Regions from separate parts of the Kinneretia sp. DJ1R-11 genome, predicted to be linked through region 2. Evidence: riboswitches for the same ligand, from Rfam matches in the RefSeq annotation. Region 2 holds a riboswitch; the other holds the start of a gene.
The links. A riboswitch is a leader RNA that binds a small molecule or an ion and turns the genes downstream of it on or off. The one in region 2 is predicted to bind glycine.
Positions count from the first base shown of each region.

Region 1: another riboswitch for glycine. It lies ahead of LNV23_RS23440 (D-amino acid dehydrogenase); the one in region 2 lies ahead of gcvT (glycine cleavage system aminomethyltransferase GcvT).

Region 1 covers NZ_JAJIRR010000023.1:2,452-16,715, forward strand. Annotated here, with positions in the region: gene hppD (4-hydroxyphenylpyruvate dioxygenase) at 1-597, opposite strand, end outside; gene LNV23_RS23400 (Lrp/AsnC family transcriptional regulator) at 720-1,202, shown strand; gene LNV23_RS23405 (methyltransferase domain-containing protein) at 1,249-1,881, opposite strand; gene LNV23_RS23410 (HDOD domain-containing protein) at 1,868-2,710, opposite strand; gene LNV23_RS23415 (hypothetical protein) at 2,896-3,159, opposite strand; gene LNV23_RS23420 (hypothetical protein) at 3,196-3,390, opposite strand; gene LNV23_RS23425 (hypothetical protein) at 3,871-4,437, opposite strand; gene LNV23_RS23430 (SRPBCC family protein) at 4,547-5,131, shown strand; gene fusA (elongation factor G) at 5,154-7,250, opposite strand; gene LNV23_RS23440 (D-amino acid dehydrogenase) at 7,421-8,737, opposite strand; glycine riboswitch at 8,898-9,016, opposite strand; glycine riboswitch at 9,018-9,110, opposite strand; gene LNV23_RS23445 (M28 family metallopeptidase) at 9,251-10,672, shown strand; gene LNV23_RS23450 (CreA family protein) at 10,680-11,132, opposite strand; gene LNV23_RS23455 (antibiotic biosynthesis monooxygenase family protein) at 11,213-11,578, opposite strand; gene LNV23_RS23460 (flavin reductase family protein) at 11,575-12,156, opposite strand; gene LNV23_RS23465 (cytochrome P450 family protein) at 12,153-13,247, opposite strand; gene LNV23_RS23470 (ArsR/SmtB family transcription factor) at 13,300-14,031, shown strand; gene LNV23_RS23475 (HD domain-containing phosphohydrolase) at 14,047-14,264, opposite strand, start outside.
Region 2 covers NZ_JAJIRR010000007.1:114,995-129,258, forward strand. Annotated here, with positions in the region: gene LNV23_RS13405 (RES family NAD+ phosphorylase) at 1-467, shown strand, start outside; gene LNV23_RS13410 (ABC transporter ATP-binding protein) at 594-1,481, shown strand; gene LNV23_RS13415 (hypothetical protein) at 1,478-3,034, shown strand; gene LNV23_RS13420 (NAD-dependent epimerase/dehydratase family protein) at 3,144-4,202, shown strand; gene LNV23_RS13425 (LbetaH domain-containing protein) at 4,199-4,852, shown strand; gene LNV23_RS13430 (glycosyltransferase family 2 protein) at 4,870-6,093, shown strand; gene LNV23_RS13435 (acetyltransferase) at 6,259-6,903, opposite strand; gene LNV23_RS13440 (DegT/DnrJ/EryC1/StrS family aminotransferase) at 6,896-8,026, opposite strand; gene LNV23_RS13445 (methyltransferase domain-containing protein) at 8,029-9,255, opposite strand; gene LNV23_RS13450 (dTDP-4-dehydrorhamnose 3,5-epimerase family protein) at 9,249-9,809, opposite strand; gene rfbF (glucose-1-phosphate cytidylyltransferase) at 9,806-10,591, opposite strand; glycine riboswitch at 10,764-10,867, shown strand; glycine riboswitch at 10,884-10,992, shown strand; gene gcvT (glycine cleavage system aminomethyltransferase GcvT) at 11,060-12,190, shown strand; gene gcvH (glycine cleavage system protein GcvH) at 12,304-12,681, shown strand; gene gcvP (aminomethyl-transferring glycine dehydrogenase) at 12,826-14,264, shown strand, end outside.

The DNA.
Region 1 (14,264 bases), on a different contig from region 2:
GAAGAAGCGCTCATAGAAGTCGGCCCATTCCTTCATGCGGCCGCGGAAGACGTTGTGTGTCAGGTGGTCGATGTACGTCAGGCCATGGCCCACCGGATTTGCCGGAACGGGTTTGCCGTCTGCGTCCAGTAGCGGCACGAAGTCGACGTCATAGATGCTGATATTGCCAATGGCACCGGCTTCAGCGCCACCCTTGCCTTGCCAGCGGTCAACGAAGTAGATCAGCGAATCGCCGATTCCCTTGATGGCTGGAATGTTCAATTCCATCGGGCCGGCCTTGTTGTCGAAGCCCCAGGCGCCGAGTTCCAGCGCACGCTTGTAGGCGTGGGCCGCGTTGTCCACGCGGAAGGCGATGGCGCAAATCGACGGGCCGTGCAGGCGCGCAAAGCGCTGTGCGAAGGCGTCGACTTCGGCATTGATGATGAAGTTCACACCGCCTTGGCGATACAGGGTCACGTCTTTGTGGCGGTGTTTGGCCACGGCCGTGAAGCCCATGGTTTCAAACAGTTTGCCCAGGGCTGCGGGTTCCGGGGCCGCGAATTCGATGAATTCGAAACCGTTGGTGCCCATCGGGTTTTCCCATGGAGTGAAGGCCATCTTGTCTCTTTCTGAAAAGTCTTACGATGGGTCAAGACTGTAGGCTGGAGTGGGCGCAGGATTCATGCTAAAACTCGCGTCGCCACTGCAAGGTGCGCAGCAATTATGCGGAGAAGTCCACGATGGAAAACGAGATCCAGCTCGACACGATAGATCGACGCATTTTGAGGGCGTTGCAAGTTGACGGGCGCGTCACTTACGACGCGCTGGCGGCTCAGGTCAATTTGTCTGCTTCAGCGGTGCTGCGCCGTGTCCGCCGGCTTGAAGAGTCGGGCGCGATTTCGGCTTATGTGGCTCTGGTCCCGCCGGAAAGGGTTGGCTTGGGGCTGACGGCCTATATCAATGTGCGGCTGGAAAAGCACACCGAAAGCCACAAACGCAACCCCATGGACCTGTTCCGCGCCGCGGTCCAGGCTTGGCCGGAAGTGGTTGAATGTGCCGCCTTGACCGGGGACATGGACTATCTGCTGCGCGTGGTGGTGCAAGACATGGCGCACTACGCCCGCTTCATCACCGAAACCTTGCTCAAGCACCCGAGTGTTCAGGACTGCAAAACCAGCTTTGTGCTGGACCGCGTCAAGAACACCACCGCCGTGCCGGTCTGAATCGGCCTTTTTGGCCGAGAATTTCTCGGCTTGAAGTGCCAACTGATCAGCGGCGTTGCAGCACCACGGCCAGTTCGGCCCAGCCCTGGCCATGGGCCGTACTTGTGTAGGGCGGTGCCGGCCAGTTCCAGCGCGAGGCTGGAAAGAGCGCGCGCATGCCCTGAATGTCGCCGTGATACGGCGGCCCCTCGACGAATCCCTCCGTCGCACTGTCGCGACGCGCTTGCATGAACAAGGCTAGCAGCAAGCCGCCGGGCTTCAGCCACCCATGGAGTTGGTCTGCGTAGCGGCGCCAGTGGTCCGGGTGCAGCGCGCACAGACAGGTTTGTTCGTACACACGGTCCGCGGGCGTATCGGGCTGCCAGTCCAAGACATCGGCCAGTTCGACCTCTCCCGGCAAATCAGCCAGTTGTGCCCGAGCCAGCGCTACGGCCGCCGGCGCATAGTCCAGGCCATGTGCGGCAATGCCAGCTTGGCCCAGTGCCCTCAGCTCATGGCCGCGGCCACAACCAGGGATCAGCACTTTCAGGTCCGAGGTGAACATACCGGCTTGAAGCCAGGCCAGCAATTGCGGGTGCGCAGCGCCACGGTCCCATGGAGTTTGGCCGCTGTTGAAACGTGCTTGCCAGAAGTCCTGTGATGGGCCGGCCTGTTTGCCTTGCGAATCAGTCGAACTCATGGAGCAGCTTCAAGGTCGCCTCTAGGCTCAAATTGAGCAAGGCTGCGATTTCGCTCAGGTCATCCGGCACGGCTTCGTCATCCCAGCCATCGGCGGTGTGCCGAGCCAGACGGACTGCCAACTTCACGCATTGAACTTGCGGGTCGTTGGCTCGTTTGTCGTTGGTGATGTGGCGCAGCAATTCCGGCAGGCGCCAGGCCTGCATCAGAGCTTGTTCAAGGTCAGCCAGTTCGATGTGAAGCACATCGCGTTGCACCGCCACGCTGCGCAAGTGGCGGTCGGCTTGTTGGCGTTGGCGGATTTGGGCAGCCAGTTCCGGCGCATGGATCCACAGCAGCATTTCGGCGAAATCGTGCAGCAAGGCCGCGCTGTGGATGACGGCTGCATCCGGGTCCAGACGATGGACGGCAAACCCCAGGGCAAAGCGAGCGGCTCGATCGGCACGGCGTAGCACACGCTGAAGGCCATCCAGCGCATAGGGCGTGGCAGCCAGCTTGTCCTCAGCCGTCGGCTGCGGGCCAAACTCGCGGAAAAACGGTGTGATCCCCATCAGCACCAGGGCTGCGGTCACCGTCTCGGCATCTGTCAACAGCCGGCTGGAGCGATGCGCCGCAGCGTAGGCCAGCACCTTCAGCGTCATCAGGGGGTCGGTGGCAATCATTTCGCCGAGGCTGTTGGCGTCGACGGCGTCCTCATTGGCGCGTAGCAGTTCCAGGGCGTCAGTCGTCTCGGCCAACACCGGAATCTCGGCATCCCGGAACAGGGCGACCCAAGCTGCCAAATCGGGCGGGGCGGTGTGCAGCGAGGGTAGAGAGGATGGCGCGGACATGGAGTGCTCGGACGAGGTGCTTGCATCGTATATCGGCGGCCGATGTTCCATCTTGAAACCAGTGGCCGCCGCACGACGAGGTGCAGTCGCAAGTGCTGTGCACAATTGCGCACAGCACTTGCTCACATTCGCCTCGCTGCGATCAACGCATGCCGCGCAAGTGGCATCGGGGCAGGTCAGCGTCGCTAAAGACGACTCACTCCTGGCAGAGTGCCAACCCGCTGACCGTCGGCGTAAAGGGCACCTTCCGGGGCGCCGGCTTCGGCATAGAACTCCAGCTCCGGCCGGCGACGGTTGACGCGGCGTACCTGGTTCAGCAGCACGGCCAAATGGGTCAGTCCTGCGCTGGCGCTGAGCAGGATACGGGCGGCGCGCCAACGCCAAGCTTGATGGGTGATCTCAAATTCTTCGGCCGAGCGATCCGGGCCGGTCAATTCTCGCAAATGCATGATGTGTCTCCATTGCGGCCCCTCTGGGCCTTCAATTCATGGGCTGCTGTCGGGTCTTCCGATCTGCAGAATTTCTTGTCGTGTCTCGCGTTTGCCGGCTTGGCGCTGGCGGGTGGTCTGGCCCTGCAGGCCATGCTGACCGGCCTGGCGCAGTCGGGCATGGGCCACGATGGGATTGCGAGGCTTCAGCAGGCGCAGGTTCAGCGGACGGGGTGAAGTGAACTGGGACATATCGCGGACTCCGTAGCGTGCTGTAGGCGCGCCTTGTGTTGATGAATCAGTTCCGGCCATGCGGCGGCTCGACTGTGAGCAGTCCGATGAACGAAACCATTGGTGGGCAAGCGCTGCCACGAAAGCGGCAGGCGGCCCGAACTCCATGCAGCGGCCGGGCCTGCCGCGACTGAAGAACAGCCGATGCAAGGCGCCTGAACGCTTGATTTCCGATGTGGCTCGGAGGTACCGAGTCGCGTTGGGCACTGAGCCGGCGCAACGCAGGGCAGCAGGGCGGGCAAGGCGCATCGCAAACGATGTGCAAAGCCTGACTCCGGCGCTAGCGAGGGCGGGCAGCTCCCGGTAAAGACGTGGGGAGGAGGGACTTCACGGCTGGCTTGCGCCGGCCGCTTGAGCAAATGATAAACGAACGTTTATCAAATGCATATACTTTTTATCAAAAGAGATAAAGAAATGTGCGCACACTGTGTCGGCGCAGCATCACCGGTTCTTTTTCGGCTTCAAGGGGGCGATGCCTTGCTGCAGGCGTCGCCATTCGTCGAGCTCGGCGGCGCCGCCGCCCGCAGCTTGTGTGCGAGCGGCAGGCGCCGGGGCCAACACCGGCAGTGGTGCCGTCTTGCCAAGGCCGGTAGCGGCCAATTTGCCTGCCGCCGTGGCTTCCTGGGGCGGGGTCAGGACTTCGCCCAACAGGTCGAGCAGGCGCGTGCGGGCTCGTTGCGGGTGGCGGCGGTAATAGGTCAGAACCAAGCCGACGATGAAGCGCTCGTCGTCGTCTTGCGGCACGCTGGGCGTGGCGTCACGTTCCGCGGCGGCCGGTTCGGGCGCACCAAGGGCGTGGCTTTGATCCATCCAGCCCGCGGGTTTGTGGAACAACTGCTCGAACTGGCGCGCAAGGCGTTCGCCAATCTGGCGTGAGCGGCTCTTGATCTGGCTCCAGTAGCTAGGCTGGATCTGCAAGCGCTCAGCAAAGCGCCGCTCCAGGCCGCGCAAGGTGGCTGGGTCGGGGTGCTTGATGGAGACGGCGACGAATTCTTCAAACAGGAGCATCGCATTGTCCAAACGGATCTGCGCGACGTCCCGGGGGGCGGATGACATCTGCGTATGATAAAGCCTCCTTCATCCGACCCGCTTCAGGCGGGGCATTCAGGAGCTCATCATGCGTGCATTGATCGGCCTGTTTCGCCTCCTCGCTCCCGGCTTCTTGATGCTCATGCTGGGTTCGGCCCAAGCCGCCGAACGCAGCATTGATAAAGAAGTCATCATCAAGGCCAGCCTGGAGCAAGCGTGGCAGAGCTGGACCACCCGAGAAGGCATCGTGGCCTTCTTCGCCCCCGATGCCCGGGTGGAGGCCAAGGTCGGCGGCGCGTTCCAGATCTATATGGACCCGGGTGCGCCAGCCGGCATGAAAGGCGCGGACGAGATGCGCTTCATGGCTTTGCAGCCGCACAAGATGCTCAGCTTCGACTGGAACGCCCCACCGAGCTTGCCCGAGGCGCGCCAGCAGCGCAGCTTTGTCATCGTTCGTTTCGAAGCGGTCGATGCGCAGCAGACGCGGGTGCGCCTGCATCACACCGGTTGGGGGGAGGGTGGTGAGTGGGACAAGGCGTTTGCCTACTTCGACCGCGCCTGGGCGGCCGTGCTGACGAATCTGCAGAAGCGCTATGAGACCGGCCCCAAGGACTGGACCGAATGGTTGGCACAACTGGAACAATTCCGCGCCAAGGCCGCAGCAGGCAAATAGGCCGGCGCGTGCCAGGCGCGGCTCAGTCTTCTTCCTGTGCCTGGTAGGCCGCGATCAGCTGGCTTTGTGTGTGGGGCGGCACCGCTTCGTAGTGCGAGAGCTGCACGCTGTAGCGCCCCTGGCCGCTGCTAAGGGCATTGAGCCGGTTCTGGTACTGGCTCAGCTCGGCCAGGGGTGCCAGTCCGCGCACGATGCTGCGGCCGGGCAAAGGGCTGTCGGTGCCATTGACCTGGCCGCGCCGGGCGGCCAGATCGCCGGTGATGTCGCCGATCGCGGCTTCCGGCGCATGGACTTCCAGATGCACCACCGGCTCCAGCACCAAGGGCCGCGCTTCCTGGACTGCGGCGATCAGGGCGCGCCGGCCGGCGGTGACAAAGGCCACCTCCTTGCTGTCCACCGAATGGTGTTTGCCGTCGAACACCGTCACCCGCAGGTCCACCAGCGGGTAGCCGGCCACCACACCGGTCTCCAGAGCCGAGCGCACGCCCTTCTCCACGGCCGGCATGAACTGCCCCGGGATGGTGCCGCCCTTGACCGCGTCGACGAACTCAAAGCCAGCGCCGCGCGCCAGCGGCTCCACGCGCAGATAGACCTCGCCGAACTGGCCGGCGCCGCCGCTCTGCTTCTTGTGGCGGCAATGCCCTTCGGCCGCAGCCGAGATGGTCTCGCGGTAGGCCACGCGGGGCGGCTGGGTGTGAAGCTCGAATTTGTAGCTCTCACGCAGGCGCTCCAGCAGCAGGCGTAGGTGCAGCTCACCCAGGCCGTAGATCACCGTCTCTTGCGTCTGGCCAGCCTGCTCCAGCCGCAGGCAGGGGTCTTCCTCGACCAGGCGGCTCAGCTGCTCCCAGAGCTTTTGCTCGTCGCCATGGCGCACCGGGCGGATGGCCAGGCCATGCACGGGCACAGGGAAGTCCAGCGGGCGCAGATGGATGTGGGCATCCTCGGGCGCGTCGTGGAGCACGGCGTCGTAGTGCAGGTCGTCGACCTTGGCGATGGCGCAGAGCTCGCCCGGCAGGGCCTGCTCCACCTCGACATGCCGGCCGCCCTGCAGCAGGAAGAGGTGGCCGACGCGGAATGGCTTGCGCGCCGAGCCGATGAAGAGCTGGCTGTGGCGGCGCAGCGTGCCCTGGTGCACGCGCATCACGCCCATCTTGCCGAGGTAGGGGTCGGAGATGATCTTGAACACATGGGCCAGCACATGGGCGCTGGGCTCGGGCAGGGCTTGCAGGGGCAGGGCCTCGGGGCCCTCGCCGCGCAGGAACAGGGGCGGGTTGCCCTCGGCCGGGTTGGGCAGCAGGCGCGCGATCACATCGAGCAACTCGGCCACGCCGGCGCCGCTGCGCGCCGAGGTGAAGCAGACCGGGATCAGGTGCCCCTCACGCAAGGCCTGCTCCAGCGGCGCGTGAAGCTCGCGCGGGTCGACATCGCCTTCGCTGAGATAACGATCTACAAACGCGGCATCCACCTCCACCACCTGCTCGACCAGGGCTTGGCGCGCCAGGCCCACCGAGGAAAAATCGGCCTGGCCGATGATGTTGTAGAAGCAGTCCAGCACGCGTCGCCCGCCTTCGGCCGGCAGGTTCAGCGGCAGGCATTCACGCCCGAACACCGTGCGGATCTGCGCCAGCAGGCCCGGCAGGTCGAGCTCGGCCAGATCGATCTTGTTGATCACGATCAGCCGGCACAGGCCGCGCTGGGCGGCGGTCTCCATCATCTTGCTGGCCATGGGTTCCAGCCCGCTTTGCGCGTTGAGCACCAGCACCGCCGTGTCCACCGCCTCCAGCGCCGGCAGGGACTGGCCGATGAAATCGGCCGCCCCGGGCGTGTCGATGGCGTGGATGCGCACGCCGCCATGCTCGAGGTGCACCACGCTGCTGTGCAGGGAATGCTGGAGGCGGCGCTCCAGTGGATCGAAATCGCTGACGGTGTTGCCGCGCTCTACCGTGCCGGCTTGGGCGATGGCGCCGGCCTGCAGCAGCAAGGCCTCCAGCAAGCTGGTCTTGCCCGCCGCCGCGGGGCCCACCAGGGCCAGGCTGCGCAAGGTAGCGACAGCAGGCGACAGGGGCGCGCTGGTGGAGGATAGGGCGCGGCTGGCGTCGCCGTTCGGGCTCGGGCTCATGGCAGTCTCCTTGGCTCTCCGGCGCCCCGGCGTTTGCGGGGGCGCGGTGATGGATGCGTGCACTGTGCCGGGCTCTGACGCTGGGGACGGGTCCGCTCGGCTCTGGCCTCAGGGTAGAGGAAGGCCGGCCGGCTTACAAGGCCCGCGCCAGCGGGCCTGGGCCGGTTCGCTCAAATGGCGGCTTGCGCCCGGCCGGCCCAGGAATCGACCTCAGGCCCGCAGAAGGCGTAGTTCAGCTCGGGCCGGCGGCCGCAGATCAGGTCCGCCAGGGCCGCGGCCGAGCCGCAGCTGTGCGTCCAGCCCAGGGTGCCGTGGCCGGTGTTGAGGAAGGGGCGGCCGACGCGGCTGGCGCCGATGTAAGGCAGGTTGGAGGGCGTGGCCGGGCGCAGGCCGGTCCAATACTGGGCGCCGCTGGGCTGGCCCTCAGGCGCCACCATCTGCGGGAACAGCTCGCGCGTGCGCCGCAGCAAGGCTTCGCAGCGGCGCAGATTGAGCGTGCTGTCATAGCCATTGAGCTCGGCCGTGCCGGCCACGCGCAGGCGGTCGCCCAGGCGCGAGAACACCAGCTTGTACTCGTCGTCGGTCAGCGAGACCTGGTAGCTGTGTGCGGGCGAGATCACCGGCAGCGTCATCGAGTAGCCCTTGGCCGGGTAGATGTTGAGCGACACACCCAGCTCGCGCGCCAGGCCGCGGCTGAAGGAGCCCAGGCAGAGCACAAAGCGGTCGGCGCCCAGGCGCTCGATTTCACCGTTCGCATCGGCCACGATCACCCGCGCCAGATCCTGGCCCTCGCGCTCGCAGCCCAGCACCCGGGTCTGGTATCGGAACTTCACCCCGGCCTGCGCCGCCAGGGTGGCCAGGGCCTGGGTGAAGCGATGGGCGTCGCCCGATTCGTCGCTGGGCGTCATGCTGCCGCCGACGATCTGCGCGCGGCATTGCGCCAGCGCCGGCTCGATGGCCACGCATTCCTCGGGCGTTTTCATGTCCAGCTCGCAGCCTTGCTCGCGCATGATGCGGGCCGGCTCCTGCGCCGCGGCGTACTCCTGCTCGCTGGTGTAGAAGTGCAGGATGCCCTGCTGGCGCTGGTCGTAGGCGATGCCGGTGGCGGCGCGCAGGCGTTGCAGCTGCTCGCGGCTGTAGAGGCCCAGATTGACGATGTTGCGGATGTTGTGGGCGGTGCGGCCCGGCGTGCATTCGCGCAGGAACTGCAGGCCCCAGCGCCACTGGGCCGGGTCGGCGCGCAGGCGGAAGAGCAGGGGCGCATCCTCCTTCATCAGCCATTTCAAGACCTTGAGCGGCGCGCCCGGGTTGGCCCAGGGCTCGGCATGCCAGACGGAAATCTGGCCGCCGTTGGCATAGCTGGTTTCCAGGCCGGCCGCGGGCTGGCGGTCGATCACGGTGACTTCAAAACCCGATTGGCGCAGATACCAGGCGGTGGTGACGCCGGTGACCCCGGCGCCCAGGACGATTGCGTGCATGGTGTGCACTCCTGAAACAAGACAAACAGACCGTTGAGTGAGACGCGCAGGCGTACGCCCAGGCCCAGCGCGGGCTGTGTTTCATTCCAGGCAGGTGAGGCACCCCAAAGTGGTGCGCGAGCCAGGTGGAGCACAGATCGGGCAATGGCAGAGCGTGCGCTTGACGCGCGCCGCTCCCGCTGTCCCTGTTACCTGAGAGATTCAGCCGCGCCCCGGGGGCATGGCCTTGCTCCTTCGGTGGCGGCTTGCGCATCGGCTGCGCGGGCCGCTCTCTCCAGCATTCGGCTTGTTGACGGATCCAGTACGGGGCCTGAGCGAGTATGGGAGCTTGCGCCTTCGGCGGCAGGGCCCGGCTGGGCCTGCACTCTCCTGAATCCGAGGCGCAGTGTAGGGGGCGGCCGTGCCACTGGCTCTAGGGGCAAATGCCGGGGGGGGCTTTGGCGCGCTTGCCGAGCGGCGCTGGCGCAAAGCTCGCAGAATCAGGGCCTTCGTTTTTGGGGCCAGGATGACTGGTTGATGTGCATGCGTGCTTGGATCTTGGGAGCTGCCCTGGGCGGCGTGATGACGATGGCTGCGGTCGCTCAACCGGCGCCGCTGGATCCGCGCGTGCAGCAGATCCTGGCCGAGATCTCGGCGCCGCGCATCGAGCAGCGCATCCGCCGCCTGGTCGATTTCGGCACCCGCCACACCTTGTCCGAGACCGAATCGGAGCAGCGCGGCATCGGTGCCGCGCGGCGCTGGATCCAGGCCGAGCTGGAGCAGTGCGCGCGGCGCAGCGGCGGCCGCCTGCAGGTGAGCCTGGACAGCTTTGTCGAGCCCGCCGGCAACCGCATGCCGCGCGCGGCCACCCTGGTCAATGTGGTGGCCACCTTGCCCGGCACCGCGCCGGCGGCGGCCCAGCGCCTGCTGGTGGTCAGCGGCCACTACGACTCGCGCAACGGCGATGTGATGGATGCCGAGGGCGCCTCGCCCGGTGCCAACGACGACGCCTCGGGTGTGGCCGCGGTGATGGAGCTGGCCTGCGCCATGGCCGGCCACCGCTTTCCAGCGACCCTGGTCTTCATGGCCGTGCCGGGTGAAGAGCAGGGTCTGCTGGGCGCCACCCACTGGGCGCGCGAGGCGCGGCGCCAGGGCTTGCCCATCGAGGCCATGATCACCAACGACATCATCGGCAGCCCGCGCGGCGATGCCGGCCAGGTGGACGAGCGCCAGCTGCGCCTGTTTGCCGACGGCCTGGACCCGCTGCTGCGCATGCTGGTGGCCGCCCGCGCCAACACGCCCACGCCCGATGCCGAGGCGCGCGCCAACGAGGCTGCGCGTGAATCGCTGCAGCAGCTGGTGTTGGCCGGGGGCAGCGAAGACCTGCCCACCCATCAGCTGGGCCGCCATCTGAAAGCTGCCGGCGAGCGCTACCTGCCCGGCTTCACCGTCAACCTGATCCAGCGCCGCGACCGCTATCTGCGCGGTGGCGACCACCTGCCCTTCCTCGAGCGCGGCTATGCCGCGGTGCGCTTCTCCGAGCCCTTCGAGAATTTTGCGCACCAGCACCAGAACCTGCGCGAGGAGAACGGCGTGCGCTACGGGGACCTGCCCGAGTTCGTCGATTTCGCCTACGTGGCCAATGTCGCCCGTATCAATGCCGCCGGCTTGGCGACGCTGGCGCTGGCGCCCACCGCACCGCAGAACGTGCGCCTGGACGCCACGGAGCTCAGCAACGACAGCACGCTCAGCTGGACCCTGGCGCCCGAATCCGAGGTGGCCGGCTACCGCATCGTCTGGCGCCACACCGATTCGGCCGTTTGGCAGCATCACCAGGACCTCGGCCGGGTCGCTCGCCACACGCTCAAGAACCTGTCCAAAGACAATGTGGTGTTCGGCGTGCAGGCGCTGTCGAAGGACGGTCACGCCAGCCTGGCGGCGTTTCCGCTGCCGCTGCGGCGCTGACCGGTTTTTACTTCAGCGGAATCGGCGTGGCCCGGTCCACTGGCACGGCGGTCACGCTGTTCTGCGGTGAGCCGTCGATCAGCCGGTCGGAGTAGGTCAGGTAGACCAGGGTGTTGCGGCGGCTGTCGACCATGCGGACGATGCGCAGTTTCTTGAACACCAGGGAAATGCGTTCGTTGAACACCTCCTCCTGCCGCGCCAGGGGCTTGGCGAAGCTGATGGGGCCGGTCTGGCGGCAGGCGATCGAGGCCTCGGCCTTGTCCTCGGCCAGGCCTAGGCCGCCCTTGATGCCGCCGGTTTTGGCGCGTGACACATAGCAGGTGACGCCCAGCACCTTGGGGTCCTCGTGCGCGTCGACGACCACCTTGTGGTCGGGGCCAATAAGCTTGAACGCGGTGTCGACCTCGCCGACCGGCTCGCTGCGGGCGGCGCCGCTGAGACAGGCGGCCAGCAAGAGCATGGTCAGCGGGGCGCGGCGGGTTCGGGCGAGATGGGCAAGCAATGTCAACACGATGGCAACTCCGGTGTGGAGTGACCAGATTAGCAGGCCTGTTCGTCTTTGCCCTCCAGGGCCGCACGGCTGTCGGCCGGCGCCTGCTCGCGATCGTGCATGCCGTAGTCGCGTATCACCGCAGCAATGCGCAAGCGATAGTCGGCAAACACAGCGCTCCGGCCTTGTGCCTGCCCGCTGCGATGGTGCTCCTGATTTCGCCAGGTCCGCACGGCCGCTTCGTCGCGGAAAAAGGACAGCGACAGCAGCTTGTCCGGCACGCTCAGGCTTTGGAAGCGCTCGATGCTGATGAAGCCCTCGATGTGTTCCAGCCGTGGCCGCAGTGCGGCGGCCATGTCCAGGTAGGTGGCTTGTTGCCCGGGCGCAAGCCGGACTTCAAACAAGACCGCAATCATGTCGAAGCCTCCTGCGCAAACGTGGTTCGTAGCGGCTGCTCGGCGCGAAAGTTGGCGGCCATGGGCAGGCTGGTGCCGCAGTAGTGGCGAAACAGGTAAATCAAGGGCTGCCAGGCCTGCGTGTCGACATGCTGGCTGCCGGGTACGGTGATGTCTTCATGGGCGTGCACGCGCAGGATCTGCAGTTCGACGATGGCGAAACCGCGCGCCTGTGCGGCCTGGACCGGGTCGGCGCTCAGTGGCGAGGCCAGGCGAGCCTCGACTTGCAGCGGGCACTCGGGTGCGCGCTCCGCTTGCAGCAGCTCGGCCCGGCCGGTGGCACGCGCCAGGCGCTCCACCTGTGGCCACTGGCGGGCTGAGGGCAGGTTCAACACGCAGTCCGCATGCCGCTGCAGGTTCAGCCAGGCCTGGCCCTCGAGGCCCAGTCCCAGAACCAGACGGTCGGCCAAGGACCAGACCGAAGAGATCGGAGACAGGTTGCTGCGGCCATCCGGGTTGACCGTGGCCAGCAAAGCCACCGGCGTGCCGAAGTACAGCACCGAGAGACGGATGCTGCGTTGTGCGGGGATGGCGGTCATGTCTGCAGCTCCGTCGGGCAGCCCAAGCGCGGCACACGGGCATGGGCCAGTGCGTGATGCCCTGACGCAGTTGGCGCTAGGGGTGGAGCCCGACCTTCGGTCCGCGCAATCGCCGCCTCTCGCAATGCGCCGCGAGCCAGGGTCAGCGCCAGCTCCTGGCCCGGGCATTGGTGGCGGCCGTGACCGAAGGCCAGGCCGGCACCATCTTCCGGCACTTCGCTGGCCAGAATCAGCAGCAGGGCAGCCCCCCGGGCCAGTGCCGTGCCGCTCAGTTCGCAGGCGCGCAGGGCCCAGCGCCGGGTGTGCTGAATGGCGCCTGGGCATTGCGCATGCCGCAGCAGCTCGGTGTCAGAACCTGGGCCCGCCAGCAGGGCCTGGCCCAGCAGTGCAGCGCCAGCCTCATGGCTTTGCCAGAGCAGGCCCAGGGCTTGCGCCGCGGCGTTCAAGGGCTGCACCTGCAGCGCCCGCCACAGCGGGGCTGGGCCCTGACTGCCCAGGCCTTGACACAAGGCCTCGCAGGCAGCATCGGCGGCGTCCAGTTCGCGCTTCCCCGCATCAGGGCGCAGAGCCAGGGCCAGTGACTGCAGTTGCTGCCGCAACTGGCCTTGCGCGAGTGCGCTGCCCATGGGCAGGCCCAGCAGGGCGGCCAGGCTGGCTGGCAGTGAGGACCATTGCCAGGCGTCCCAGCCCTGCGCCAAGCCTTGCCGCGCCTGCAGGCGCACCTGATCCTGAACGCACTCAAGGCTCAGCGAGGCCAGGGCTTGTTCCAAAGCGCGCCGCTCGCCGGCACGCGCCGGGTCCTCACGCATGCGCAGCCATTGAGAGTAGACGAGGCCAAAGTGCCGCCCGTCCAGCGTGCTGGGCAGGGGCTGGTCCGGTGGGCGCACGCCCAGGTCCGGGTGCTCCAGTGCCTGGCGCAGCAGCGCCGGCGCAGCGACCAGGTAGAGCTGACGCTCGGCGTCGAAATGCAGCGCCTGGCGGCGCAAGGGCCGGTAGAAGTCGTGCAGGGCAGAGAGCTCGTTGCAGGCGGCTGCCGTCAGAACGTTCAATTCGGGCGGGTGGGAGAGGGGGCAGATCGTGGCTGGGTTCATGGGCCGCAGTGTCTGTGTCTCAGCGAATGCATGCTTCGTTTAGCATCGAAGCATGGATGCAGACGCTGTCACCCCGCCCCCGGCCGGTTTCGCCGATCAGGCCTTGGCCGAGATCGCCCAGGCCATGGCCGAGCCCGCGCGGGCACGCATGCTGTGCTGCCTGCTGGATGGCCATGCGCGCACGGCGACCGAGTTGGCTGCCGCAGCGGAGATTGGCGCATCGACGGCCAGTGCTCACCTGAACCGCTTGATTGGCGCCGGCCTGCTGCGCTGCGAGGCCCAAGGCCGGCATCGTTACCACCGCCTGGCCGGCGGTGAGGTCGGTGCAGCGCTGGAGGCCATGCTGGTGCTGGCCGCGCGGCAACGTGAGCAAGCGGCGCCGCCCTTCGAGCCGCGCACGCCACCTGAGTTGCGCGAGGCACGACGCTGTTACGACCATATGGCCGGCGACTGGGCCGTGCGCTGGCATGAACATGTCTTGCGGCAGGGCTGGCTGAGCGAGAAGCCCGATCAGCCACGCAGTTATCAGCTCAGCCCGACCGGCCAGGACGCGCTGGCGGCTTTGGGCCTGGATGTCGGCGCCGCGCTGCAGCAGCGCCGGCGCTTTGCCTGCCCCTGCATGGACTGGAGCGTGCGCCGGCCGCACCTAGGCGGCGCGTTGGGGGCGGCCTGGCTGGCGCTGCTGGAACGCCAAGCCTGGGTGGAAGGCGCACTGGACAGTCGAGCCTTGCGTATCACGGCGCGCGGCCGTGCCGGCTTGCAAGGCTTGCTCAGCGAGGGCTGAGCTGGGCCGCCGCCTTCAGTCCTCGTCCTGAAAGCGCTGGCGGATGTCCAGCACCTCGTCCCAATGTTCAAAGAACACCTGCACGCAGGCAGGGTCGAAATGGCTGCCCGCATGGGCCTTGATGTGGGCCGCGGCGGCTTCCAAGGCCCAGGCCTTTTTGTAGGGCCGCTCGGAGGTCAGCGCATCAAAGACGTCGGCTACGGCGACGATACGGCTGAAGATGGGAATGGCCT
Region 2 (14,264 bases):
CCGCCTTCACCCATCTGAACCCGGAAGGCAGCCGCTTTTCTGACGGCAGCTACGGCGTCTATTACGCTGCCCGAGAGCTGGACACGGCCGTGGCCGAGGTCAGCCACCACCGCGCCTTGTTCCTGGCCCGCACGAGCGAGCCGGCCATTGACGTGGACCTGCGCTGCTACCGGGTCAGCATCGCCGCCGATCTTCATGAGCTGCGCGGCGCCCGCACTCCTGAGCTGCTGGCGCTGCTGGACCCGCAGTCCTATACCCACTCGCGCCCCTTCGCCGCCGCCCTGCGCGCCGCCGGCAGCGCCGGCCTGGTCTACGACAGCGTGCGCCACGCAGGCGGCCAGTGCGTCGCCCTCTTCAATCCGCAGGCCACCCGCCCCCCGGCCCGCCAGGGCGAGCATGTGACCCTGCGCTGGAACGGCGAGCGCATCAGCGAGTGGTACCTGAAATCCGAGCTGCACCAGCTCTGAATCGCTCCGCCCATGCCGCCCATGCCGGCGCTTTGACGGTCTGTCGAATCCCGAGGGCGTCCGCCCAGCGGTCTGCCTAGACTCGCGGTCATCACCAGCCAACACCCAGACAAAAAAGGCCGATTCATGCTGAGCATTCAAAACGTGGTCAAACGCTATGGCGCCCTGAAAGCCGTGGACGATCTCAGCCTCGAACTCAAGCCCGGCGTGCTGGGCCTGATCGGCCACAACGGCGCCGGCAAAAGCAGCCTGATGCAGATGATCGCCACGCTCAGCAAGCCCAGCAGCGGCCGCATCTTGCTGGACGGCCAGGACATCGTCGCCAAGCCCGATCTCATGCGCCGCCGCCTGGGCTATCTGCCGCAGGACTTTGGCGTCTATGCGCAGCTCAGCGCGCTCGAGTTTTTGCAGTACTTCGCCGCACTCAAGGGCGTGCGCGACCCGGCTCGCATCCAGCGCCTGCTGGAGCTGGTCAATCTGGCCCCGCATGCCAAGCGCCAGGCGGCCAGCTTTTCGGGCGGCATGCGCCAGCGCCTGGGCATCGCCCAAGCCTTGCTGAACGACCCCGATGTGCTGATCGTCGACGAGCCGACCGCCGGCCTGGACCCCGAGGAGCGCCTGCGCTTTCGCCAGCTGCTCAGCGAGATCGGTTTTTCCAAGCTGGTGATCGTCTCCACCCACATCGTCTCGGACGTGGAGAACATGGCCGGCCATCTGGCCATCATGCGCCAGGGCCGCTTGATCGCTTTCGAGTCGCCGGCTGAGCTGCTGGAGCGCGCCCGGCCGCGCGTCTGGAGCGCCGATCTGGCCCCGGCCGACTACGAAGCGCTGCGTGGCCAGGTCCATGTGCTGCAGAGCCAGCGCCTGGGCGAGCAGATCCGTCTGCGCATGGCCGCCGATCAGCAGCCCTGCAGCGCAGCGCGGCTCAGCGAGCCGAGCCTGGAAGAAGCGCTGATGGCCTTGCGCTACGCCCAGCAAGACAGCCCGGCCGCAACCCTGGGCCTGGCGGCATGAAGGCCGCGCTGCAAGCGATGGTGCAGAACGAGCTGCGCCTGCGCAGCCGTCGCATCAGTTCCCTGCTGGTTCTGCTGGCGGCCGTGGGCTTGGCCTGGCTGATGGTGGCCGACCCGCGCAGCGGTGTGGCCATGATGGTGGTGGGCCGGGCCCGCATGGTTTACGACAGCGCCACCCTGGCCTTCGGCAGCGCGACGCTGACCGGCATGCTGCTGGGCCTGGCCGGCTTCTACCTCTCACGCGGCCGCTGCCAGGAAGACTTGCGCAGCGGCTGCGCCCAGGTGCTGGGCGCAACGCCCATGTCCAGCAGCCTGCTGCTGCTGGCGCGCTGGCTGGGCGCCCTGCTGTTTCTGGTGATCCTGACACTCGGCATGATGCTGACCGTCTGGGTGCTGCAGTGGACCCGCGGCGAAGGCCCCGTCCAGCCCTTGGTCTATCTGCAAACCTATACCCTGTTGCTGCTGCCGGTGCTGGTCTTCAGTGCCAGTCTGGCCGTGCTCTGCGATGCCTGGGCGCCGCTGATGGGCAAGCGCGGCGACCTGCTGTTCTTCGGCTTCTGGATGGCCCAGTTCGCCGTCCTGCCCTTGACCCTGGGCCAGGGCCTACACACGCTGAACCCGCTGTTCGCGCTCGACATCTCGGGCATGTCCAGCAGCTTGATTCAGCTCTGCGCCACGCTGAACACCGAGCACATCTCGGTCGGCGGCGGCCCCTTCGATGCGGCCCTGCCGATGTTGAGCTTCCCAGCCGACTACTGGTCGAGCCAGCTGACGGCTCTGCGCCTGGCCGCCGTCGGCGTCGCCACCCTGCCCCTGCTGCCGGCGCTGTGGCTGTTCCACCGCTATGACCCGGACCTGGTGCGCGCCCGGCCCGTGGCACAGCGCGGTTTCTGGGCCGGCCTGCTGGCCCGTCTGCTCGCGCCGCTGACTCGGGCCTGTGCCCGCCTGCTGCCGCTCAGCGCCAGCCTGCCGGGCCTGGCCGGCCAGGTGCTGGCCGATGCACTGCTGAGCCTGATCCTCAGCCCCCTGGCTTTGCTGCTGCTGCCCGCCGCCTGGCTGGCGGGCCTGCTGCTGCCGACGGCGCAACTGCCGGCTCTGCTGATCGCCGGCTGTGCGGTCTGGGGCGTGCTGATCAGCGACCTGCCCGCGCGCGACGCGCAGTCAGGCTGCAGCGAGCTGCAGGCCGCCCTGCCCGGTGGCGCCCGGCTGCGCTACTGGCGCCAGGGCCTGGCCAGCCTTTTGCTGGGCCTGCTGTTCTGCGCGCCGGCCTTGCTGCGCTGGCTGGACCCCATGGCCACGGCGGCGCTGCTGGCCGGCCTGCTGCTCTTGAGCACCTGCGCCAGCCTATTGGGCCAGGCCACCCAGGGCGGGCGCAGTTTTCTGATGCTGTTCCTGAGCTGGCTGTACCTGGCCACCCAGATGCCCGATGTCCGCGCACTCGACCTGCTGGGCTTCAACCGCGCCGCCACGCCGCTGAGCAGCAGCCTGGTGCTGGTGGCCGCCGCCGGCCTGGCGCTGCTGGGAATGGCCCTGCAGCAGCGCCGCAGTTGCTGAAATAGCCGCCGCAATAGCCGCAGAACTAGCAGGAAAAGCCGGCCGTCCACGGCGCCTGGGCACCGCCGGCGCGGCCGACAATGACCGCATCCACAGCATCGACGCCAGCATGCGCATCCTGATCACCGGCAATATGGGCTATATCGGACCGGTGCTGGTCCGTCATCTGCGTCGGGTCCTGCCTGCCGCTGAGCTGATCGCTTACGACAGCGGCTTCTTTGCTCATGTGCTGAGCGCCACGTCCGCCCTACCGGAATGCCGGCTCGATGCCCAGTACTTTGGCGATGTGCGCGAGCTGCCCGATGCGCTGCTGCGCGGCGTCGACGCCGTGGTTGCACTGGCCGCGGTGTCCAACGACCCCATGGGTTCGCGCTTCGAAGCGGTCACCGACGCCATCAACCACCGGGCCGTGGCCGACCTGGCCGGCCGCGCGCGCGCTGCTGGTGTGCGCCGCTTCGTCTTCGCCTCCAGCTGCAGCCTCTACGGTGCAGCCGAAGGCGGGCCACGCCGCGAGGGCGACGCGCTGAACCCGCTGACCGCTTACGCCCGCTCCAAGCTGGCCAGCGAACAGGCCCTGGCGGCCCTGGCCCGACCCGGCGACAGCTTCACCGCCCTGCGTTTCGCCACTGCCTGCGGCATGTCCGAGCGCCTGCGCCTGGACCTGGTGCTCAATGACTTCGTCGCCTGCGCTGTGAGCCGGGGCGAGATCAGCGTGCTCAGCGACGGCAGCCCCTGGCGGCCGCTGATCGAGGTGCGCGATATGGCCCGGGCGATCGAATGGGCGCTGCTGCGGCCGGTCGACGAGGCTCAGCCCTTTCTGGCCATCAACACCGGTGCCAGCGACTGGAACTACCAGGTGCGCGATCTGGCCGCCGCCGTGCAGCGCGCCCTGCCCGGCACGGCCCTGCACATCAACACCGAAGCACCGCCCGACCGGCGCAGCTACCGGGTGGATTTCTCGCTCTTCCAGCGCCTGGCGCCGGCACACCAGCCGCAGATCACGCTGGACGCGGCCATCGCCGGCTTGATCGAAGGCCTGCGTGCCATGCGCTTCGGCGATGCCGACTTCCGCAGCTCCAGCTTCATGCGCCTGAAGGTGCTGGAACAGCACATCAGCAGCGGCGCGCTCGATGAATCGCTGCGCTGGCAGAAGGTGGCCGCCGCATGAGCCCAGATCCCGATCGCCTGGCCGCCTTCGTCTGCCGCCAGCTCGAGAACTTCTACCCCGACGGCCTGGACAGCCGCGCCGTGGTGCAGGCCGCCATGCCCGCGGCTCTGGACCGGGTGCGCCACTGCGTCGGCCAAGTGATCGCCTGGCCGCAGGGCTTCGACCCGGTGATGTCGGGCCAGTACGCGAGCTTTTTGTACTTCCTGTCCAATGAGGTCGGCGTGACGTTGAAAGACGGCGTCACCGCCACCCGCCTCTTTCTGCTCAACAAGGCCTTGCACGGCCTGGAGCTGTTCTACGACGTGGCCCTGCCCGAGGTCTTTCTGATCGGCCACACGCCGGGCCTGGTCTTCGCCAAGGCCAGCTTCGGCAGCCATCTGGTTTTCCACCAAGGCTGCACCATCGGCCACAAGCTGGACGGCCACCGCCCGCACTTCGAGGGCCACACGGTGATGTTCCCGGGCTCCATGGTGATCGGCCATTGCCGCATACGAGCCAACACGGTGATTGCCCCCGGTGTCGTGCTGGTCGATTGCGACACGCCCGGCGACTGCTATGTGCTGGCCGGGCCCGGCGGCCCGCGCAAGCCCATCTTCAAGGCGCTGAAGGCCGGCGCCGCGCCGTTCTGGCAGCGCTACTTTCACGCCTGAGGCAAAGGCCCTCCCCCATGCCCGACACGACCCTGGTCAGCTTCTGCATCCCGACCTACCAACGCGCCCGCTACCTGGACTCGCTGCTCGGCAGCTTGTGCCTGGAACTGGCCGACTTCCCCTACCCCTGCGAGGTCTTCATTTCGGACAATGCCTCGGCGGACGACACGGCCGAAGTCGTGGCCCGCTACCAGGCCGATCTGCCGATCCGTTATGTCCGCCAGGCCGAGAACCGCGGCGGCCGCGCCAACTACCAGTTTCTGCAAGCCCAGGCCCGGGGCCGCTACCTGGTCTATATCGCCGATGACGACGCGGTGATGGGCACGCGCGTGGCCGAGGTGATTGCGCTGATGGAGGCGCAGCCCGAGGTCGGCATCGTCTACGCGCCCTGGAAGCTGCTGGACCTGGTGCAAGACCTGGACCTGGGCCAGTTCTACCGCCAGGACCGCGATGTGCGCATCGAGGCCGGCCAGCAGCGGGAATTGCTGGACACGCTCTTGCGCTACGGCATCTTTCCCGACATCAACATCTGCCGGCGCGAACTCGTGCAAGCAGCGCTGCCGCGCATCCACCAGCAGGCCTACTACGCCTACGTGCAGGCGGCCGAATATGTGGACCGTTCGGCCGTGCTCTTTCTCAAAGAGCCTTACTACGTCTCCATCACCAACTACTTCGCCGACCATCAACGCGAGCAAGGCGGCAACGAAGAGGCCGAGACCGCCTGGGACCGCTACCGCGCCGGCCTCGAATACATCCTGGGCCGAGCCCGCAGCCAGCTGAGCGAGAGCGGGCGCGCCGAGTTCCTGCTGCGCATCGAGCAGATGATCGCCCGCCGCATCGCCGTGGCGGTGCGCCTGCGCCTGGGCGCCGACCGCGACGCGGTGGAAACCTACTACTTGGCCTACCGGCTCAAGGCCCTGGGCGCCGAATCGCTGCTGCCCATGGACCTGGACACCTTGCGCGGCTTTGCCGCCCTGCAGTTCTGGCTGACTGACCCCGAGCTGGGCCGCGGCGTGCAGCAGCGCCTCTGCCTCGGCGACTTCGGCGAAGACCTGCGCGACTACATCCGCCAGCGCTCGGAGCAGCCGGTGCAGTTTCTTGCCGACACCCGCGATCTCCCCCCGCTCGGCGAACATGGCCTGGTGCTCAGCCGCCTGCCGCTGAGCGATGCGGAGCGGCAACACCTGAGCGGAGCCTGCGTGATTCAGGAGTCGGAGCTGCTGCGCAAATTCGCAGCCTGAAGGCATCCCAAGCTTCAGCCAGCAGCCGGCGTTCGCGGAGAAACAGAAAATTCAAACGCAACCACAGAGGCACAGAGGCACAGAGGTATTCGTTTGAAGTTTTTCTGTGATGGCTCTGTGCCTCTGTGGCTCTGTGGTCTATCCCCGGTTTTGTTTCTCCTGGGCTCAGGACGGCAACGGCCGCGCCGGATTGCCCACCACCCGGGCACCGGACGGCACATCGTGCAAGACCACGGCGCCCGCGCCGATCACCGCATCGGCACCGATGCGCAAGCGCGGCATCAGCACGGCGCCAGCGCCGACGAAGACACGAGCGCCGAGCTCACATTCACCGGCCAGCACCGCGCCCGGTGCGATGTGCACGCCCTCGTCCAATTGGCAATCATGTTCGACCACGGCGGCGGTGTTGACGATCACGCCGCGTCCCAGCCGCGCATGGCTGCACACCGCTGCCTGCGCGAGGATCTGGCAGCCTTCGGCCAGATGCGCGTCAGCGGCGACAAAAGCGCGCGGGTGAACCAAGCTGGGCAGGGGCATGCCTAGACCTTGCAGCCAGGCCAGCACGGCCAAGCGTGCGCGGTTGTCACTGCCAATGGCGGCGGCGGCTGCAGGCGAACTCGAGCGCCCTGCCAGCCAAGACAGCAAAGCGGGCTCGCCGTGCAGCAGAGGAACGGCCATCGCCGGTAGCGGATGGGGCACGGCCTGGCGGTCACCGAGAGCCACCAGGCGCCAGGCCTGGCCCTGGCCGATCAATTCGTGCAAGACCCGGGCTTGGCCCGTGGCGCCCCAGATCAACAAGTCCTCAGCCATGTCGCAAGCCCTGGACATGACGCCGCACATGAGCGCACACCCGATCGATCTGCGCCTCGCTCAGATCGTGGTAACTCGGCAGATTGATGCCGCGGCCTTGCAGGCCGTAGCTGACGACGTTAACGGGCCGGGGCTCGAACATGGGCAACATGCTGAGCGGCCAGAAGAAGGTCCGGCCATCGATGCGGTCGGCCTTGAAGTCGGCCAGCAAGGCCTCGCGATCGAAGCCCAGGCCGGCGTCGACGATGGCCGTGGGCATCCAGCAGCCATTGATGCAGCCCGGGTCCTCCGGGTTCAAGCGCAGGGGCAAATCGGCCAGGCGCTCGCGGTAGGCCGCCAGGATGCGGCGCTTGGCGCCCACCAGCGCTTCGATGCGCTCCAGCTGCGCGCAGCCCAGGGCCGCCTGCAGATTGCTCATCTTGTACTTGAAGCCGATCGCCTCGGGCCAGAACTGCCGGGCCTGGCCGGCCACGCGGCCATGGTTGCTCAGGGCCAGCACACGCTCGAACAAGGCGCTGTCATTGCAGACGAACATGCCGCCTTCGCCGGTGCTCAGGGTCTTGGTGCCATGAAAGGAAAAGCTCCCGAACCTGCCCATGGCGCCGGCACGTTGCCCGTGGTGAACGCTGCCTATGGCCTCGGCCGCATCCTCGACGACGGCGATGCCATGGCGCTCGCCCAGCTCCAGCAAGGCCTGCATCTCGCAGAGATTGCCGTACAAATGCGTGGCGATGATGGCCTTGGTGCGCGGCGTGATGGCCGCCGCCACGCGGGCCGGGTCCAGGCACCAGCTGTGCTCAAGCACATCCACAAAAACCGGCGTGGCGCCCAGATGGTGGATGGGTGCGGCGGTGGCGATCCAGTTGATGTCGGCCAGGATGACCTCGTCGCCTGCGCCCACACCCAGGGCCGCCAGGCCCATGTGCAAAGCCCCCGTGCAGCTGCTGGTGGCGATGGCATGGCGAACGCCCAGATGGCGGGCAAAGTCGGCCTCGAAGCGCTGGATGTAGTCATAGCAGCGCGGGCCCCAGCCATGGGCCGCCGCATCGGCCACATAACGCAGCTCCAGCTCGGTGACCGAAGGCAAGGTGTAGTGGATGCGATCTTCCGTGGCGGCACTCATATTCAGAACACCTGCAGTTCCGGCACTGCGACCACAAACTGGCCACCCCAGCCGCGGATGGCTGCTAGCTGGGCCTCCAGCTCAGTGCGCAGATTCCAGGGCAGCAACAAGACGAAATCCGGCCGCGCGGCCAGCAGTTCCTCAGGGCTGACAACAGGAATGCGCGAGCCGGGCAGGAATAGGCCCTGCTTGTGCGGCGAGGCATCGGCCACAGCCGCCAGCAGATCGGGCCGCAGGCCGGCGTAGTTCAGCAAGGTGCAGCCCTTGGCAGCCGCGCCGTAAGCCAGCACGGTCTTGCCGGCAGCTTTCTGCTCCAGCAAAAAGCGCAGCAGCTGGTGTTTGATGACGTCGGCCCGCGCCTGCAAGCGGCGGTAGAGCGCCGGCTCTTCCATGCCAGCCGCCAACTCTTGGGTCAGCAGCGCCGCGACGCTGGGCAGTTCCGCCGGGCTGCTCTCGGCATGGCCGGCCCAGACGCGCAGCGAACCGCCATGGCTTGGCAATTGCTCGACGTCCCAGACGGCCAGGCCCTGGGCCGCCAAGATGCGCCGCACGGTGGCGAAGCCGAGGTAGGAAAAATGCTCGTGGTAAATCGTGTCGAACTGCGCCTGCTCGACCAGCTGCTGCAGATGCGGGAACTCCAGCGTGATGCAGCCACCCGGGGCCAGCGCGGCCTTCAGACCGGCGACGAAATCGTTGATGTCTGGCACATGGGCCAGCACATTGTTGCCCACGATCCAATCGGCATGGCCGCGCTCCAGCGCCAGATGCTGGGCGAACTCGCGGCCGAAGAATTGCTCGATGCTTTCGATGCCGCGCGCTCTGGCGGCCTGGGCCGTGCTGTGCGTGGGCTCGATGCCCAGGCAGGGAATGCCGCGCGCCTGCACATGCTGGAGCAGGTAGCCGTCGTTGGACGCGATCTCCAGCACCAGGGAGCCAGGCCCCAGGCCGAGGCGGTCGACGCAGCGCTCGACATGGCGGCGCGCATGCTCAACCCAGGAACTGGAAATGGACGAGAAATAGACGTAGTCGCTCGAGAACAGGGCTTCATGCCCTTGCAACTCATCCACTTGCACCAGACCACAGGCCTGGCAGGTGAAGACCTTGAGCGGGAAGTAGAGCTCGGGCCGATTCAGGTCCTCGGCGCGCAAAAAGGCATTGGACGGCGGCGCGCTGCCCAGGTCGATGAAGACCTCATGCAGGGCGGACTGGCAATGGCGACAGCTCAGCACAAGCGAACTCCTGAAAAATGGGCCCGGTCGATCAGCGCATGTTGACGGTCACGCGCCGAGACCTCGGTGATGGGCAGGGGCCAGGTGATGGCCAGGGCCGGGTCGTCGTGGCGCAGGCCGGCCTCGTGCTCGGGGCTGTAAGGGGCGCTGTGCTGGTACAGCATCTGCACATCGTCGCTGAGCGTCTGGAAACCATGGGCGCAGCCCTCGGGGATGAAGACTTGCCGCTCCTGGGAAGCGTCCAGCACGACACCATGCCAGCGCAGAAAGCTTGGCGAGTCCGCACGCAAATCGACCACGACATCAAAGACGCGGCCGGCAATGCAGCGCACCAGCTTGGCCTCCAGCGCCGGCGCATGCTGAAAATGCAGGCCGCGCACCGTGCCACGCTGGGCCGTACGGCTGAGATTGCTTTGCTTGAAATGCAGGCCCGGCCGGCCCAGAGCCGCGAACTCCTGCTCGCAAAACCAGCGCGTCAGGCTGCCGCGGGCATCACCGCGCGGCTGGGTCTCGATCTCCCACAGGCCGTCTATCGGGCTCGGCGAAAACTTCAAGGCCAGACCTTCCAGGGCGCGGCATTGGCCTGCCAGAGTTCCTCCAGCCGGGTCTTGTCGCGCAAGGTGTCCATCGGTTGCCAGAAGCCCCGGTGGGTGTAGGCGGACAGCTGGCCCTGGCGTGCCAGGGTCTCCATCGGGCCGCTCTCCCAGACGGTGGCGTCGCCCCGGTCGATCAGCTCGAGCACCGAACGCTCGAGCACAAAGAAGCCGCCGCTGACCCAGCTGCCGTCACCGAGCGGCTTCTCGGAAAACTTGCTGATACGCTGGCCCTCGATATCGAGCGCGCCAAAGCGCCCGGGCGGCTGCACCGCGGTCACGGTGGCCTGGCGGCCTTGTGCCTTGTGGAACTCGATCAGCGCCGTCAGGTCAACATCGGCCAGACCGTCGCCATAGGTGAAGCAGAACGGCCCTTGGTCGGCGCCGTCGCTCAAATAATGCTGCACGCGCTTCAGGCGGCCGCCGGTCTGGGTGTGTTCGCCGGTGTCGACCAGGGTCACGCGCCAAGGCTCGCAATGCCGGTCGCGAATCTCCATGCGGTTCTCGGCCAGGTCGAAGGTGACGTCGGACATGTGCAGGAAGTAGTTGGCGAAGTACTCCTTGATCACATAGCCCTTGTAGCCCAGGCAAATGATGAAGTCATTGATGCCGTGCTGCGAATACAGCTTCATCAAGTGCCACAGCACCGGCCGGCCGCCGATCTCGACCATGGGTTTGGGGCGCACCGAGGTTTCCTCGGCCAGGCGCGTGCCCAGGCCTCCGGCAAGAATCACGGCCTTCATCGCAGGGGACCCTCCATGGCTGACACGCTCCCATCCATTGCACTTATGAACAATTCAGCATAAAGCCTGGCTGCCATGCCCAAAAGCCGGAGTCGCACCGCAGAGAGCCGCCGTCTTTGCCACAGCAGCGGTCAAAAAACTTCGGCCGAAGCCCCAAAAAGCGCCGCTACAATCCCGCCGGTCAGGAGAGAGCTTCCTCGCGGAAGCCGCCGAAGGCGCAGTGGCACTGGTGATCCCACGCTGCGAACGCTCAGGCAAAAGGACTGATAAAACGCCCGTTCACAAAACGTCGGGCGTCCTCACTGGAGAGAGACGGGTTTCGAGCCCGTCCACCGAAGGGGCAAGCTGTTGGCAATACGCCGGCGGCCAATCTCTCAGGTAAAGCGGACAGCGAGGGCATACCCACCCCACTCCTTGAGCCGGTCTCGAGGGTGTGGGCCAGATGTCTGCCCTCGAAAGTTGCCCGCCATGTCCGCTGCTGACACCTCCGCCCCCCTGCTCAAGACCCCGCTGCACGCTCTGCACATCGAACTCGGCGCCAAGATGGTGCCCTTCGGTGGCTATGACATGCCGGTGCAGTACCCGGCCGGCGTGATGGCCGAGCACAAGCACACACGCGCTGCCGCCGGTCTGTTCGATGTCTCCCATATGGGCCAGGTCCGCCTGATCGGTGACGGCGCCGCCGCTGCGCTAGAAACCATCGTGCCGGTCGACGTCATCGACCTCGGCCTGTTCAAGCAGCGCTATGCCCTGTTCACCAATGAGCAAGGCGGCATCCTGGACGACCTGATGATCGCCCGCCGCCCGGACGACCTCTTCGTGGTGGTGAACGCCGGCTGCAAGGTGCAAGACATCGCCCATATGCAAGCCAAGATCGGCGACAAGTGCCAGGTCTTGCCCCTGCCCGAACAAGCCCTGCTGGCCCTTCAAGGCCCGCAGGCCGTGACCGCCCTCTCGCGCCTGAACGCTGACGTGGCCAAGCTGACCTTCATGACCGGCGGCTTCTTCAATCTGGACGGCATAGCCACCTTCCTGACCCGCTCGGGCTATACCGGCGAAGACGGCTTCGAAATCTCGGTCCATCAAGACCAAGCGGTCGAACTGGCCCGCAAGCTGCTGGCCCAACCGGAAGTCAAACCCATCGGTCTGGGCGCGCGAGATTCGCTGCGCCTGGAAGCGGGCCTCTGCCTCTACGGTCATGACATCGACACCAGCACCACCCCGGTGGAAGCTTCGTTGACCTGGGCCATCCAGAAGGTGCGTCGCGCCGGTGGCGCCCGTGCCGGCGGCTACCCCGGCGCTGTCGTGGTGGACGAACAGCTCGCCAGCGGCGCCGCCCGCAAGCGCGTCGGCCTGGTCAGCAGCGAACGTATGCCGGTGCGCGAAGGCGCCAAGCTGGTCAACGCCGAGGGCGTGGAAATCGGCGTGGTCACCAGCGGCACCCTGGGCCCGACGGTGGGCAAACCGGTGGCCCTTGCCTATCTAGCCAAGGAATTCGCCGCCCTGGGCACCGAGGTCTTTGCCATCGTTCGCGACAAGCGCACGCCGATGACGGTGTCCAGCACCCCGTTCACACCCAACGGCTATTTCCGCGGCTGAGCGGCTGAGCGCTTGAGAGTCGCTTCGACTCATATCGCGCTTGCCCGGCCACGACCGGGCACCCTACATTTCAATTTCCTTTCCCCCACCTTCCGAAAGCAACGGAGCACCGCATGAGCACAATCAAGTACACGCCTGACCACGAGTGGGTCCAGATCGAAGCCGACGGCATCGTCACCGTGGGCATCACCGTGCACGCACAGGACGCACTGGGCGATGTGGTGTTCGTGGACCTGCCGGCCGTGGGCAGCAGCTTCGCCGCCAAGGAAGTGGCCGGCGTGGTCGAGTCGGTCAAGGCGGCCGCTGATGTCTACATGCCGGTGTCCGGCGAAGTGACCGAAGTCAACGAAACCCTGCGCGACGACCCCTCGCTCGCCAACAGCGACCCGCTGAAGACCGGCTGGTTCTTCAAGGTCAAGCTCAGCGACGCCGCCGAGCTGGACGGCCTGATGGACAGCACCGCCTACGACGAGCTGGTCAAGAACAGCTGATGCACTTGGCCGCGGCGACTCCGTCAGTGAGGCCGCGGCACCCCCTGCCACACAGCGCAGTCCTTGCGTCTTGCTGTAGCAGGCTCTCCCGAACACAAACGGCCTGAGGCCGCCACAAGCGGCGCCGGGCCCCAAGGATTTGCCATGTTGATGTCCGCCCTGCAGCCCCTGTCGGTGCTTGAGAACGCCACCGAATTCCACGCTCGCCACATCGGCCCCGATGCCAGCGATGAAGCCGGCATGTTGTCGGTGATCGGTGCGGCCTCGCGTCGTGCTCTGATCGAAGCCGTGGTGCCGGCCAGCATCAAGCGCTCGGTGGGCATGGACCTGCCGGCGGCCGCCAGCGAAGCCCAAGCTCTGGCCGAGCTGAAGGCCATGGCCAGCAAGAACAAGGTGCTCAAGAGCTATATCGGCCAGGGCTACTACGACACGCTGACCCCTGGCGTCATCCTGCGCAACATCCTTGAAAACCCCGCCTGGTACACCGCCTACACGCCCTACCAAGCTGAAATTTCGCAAGGCCGCATGGAGGCCCTGGTCAATTTCCAGACCATGGTGACCGACCTGACCGGCATGGCAATCGCCAATGCCTCCATGCTGGACGAAGCCACTGCGGCCGCCGAAGCCATGACCCTGGCCGCTCGTGTGGGCAAGAGCAAGAGCCAGACCTTCTTCGTGGCCGACGACGTGCTGCCGCAAACCCTGGAAGTGGTGCGCACCCGCGCCGAGCCGCTCGGCTTTGAGGTTCGCATCTGCAGCGGCGACGAGGCCCTGAACAACGACAGCTTCGCCGTCCTGCTGCAATACCCGGGCGTCAACGGCGAGGTGCGTGACTACGCCGAGTGGATCGCCAAATACAAGGCCCGTAGCAATGGCGTGGTCATCATGGCCGCCGACCTTCTGGCTCTGACCCTGATCAAAGCTCCGGCAGAGCTGGGCGCCGACATCGCCGTGGGCACCACCCAGCGCTTCGGCATGCCCATGGGCAACGGCGGCCCGCACGCCGCCTACATGGCTTGCAAGGACGAGTACAAGCGCAGCCTGCCCGGCCGCCTGGTCGGTGTCTCCATCGACGCGCATGGCAAGCCCGCCTACCGCCTGGCCCTGCAAACCCGCGAGCAGCACATCCGCCGCGAGAAGGCCACCTCCAATATCTGTACCGCCCAGGTGCTGCCGGCCGTGGTGGCCAGCATGTACGCCGTGTACCACGGCCCGCAAGGTCTGAAGCGCATCGCCCAGCGTGTGGCGTCCTTCACTGCTGTGCTGGCCCAAGGCCTCAAGGGCCTGGGCTTTGCCCTCGGCAACGCCAGCGCTTTCGACACCCTGCATGTGCAGACCGGCGCGCAGACCGAGGCCATCCAGGCCCGCGCCGTGGCCGCCGGCATGAACTTCCGCCGCGCCAGCGCTGAGGCCCTGAGCCTGTCGCTCGACGAGACCACCGCCCGCGCCGACCTGGCTGCCGTGCTGGCCGTGTTTGCCGATGGCAAGGCCGTGCCGGACCTGAGCGGTTTCGACAAGGGCATCGCCAGCCTGATCCCGGCCGAGCTGCAGCGCAGCAGCAGCTTCATGAGCCACCCGGTGTT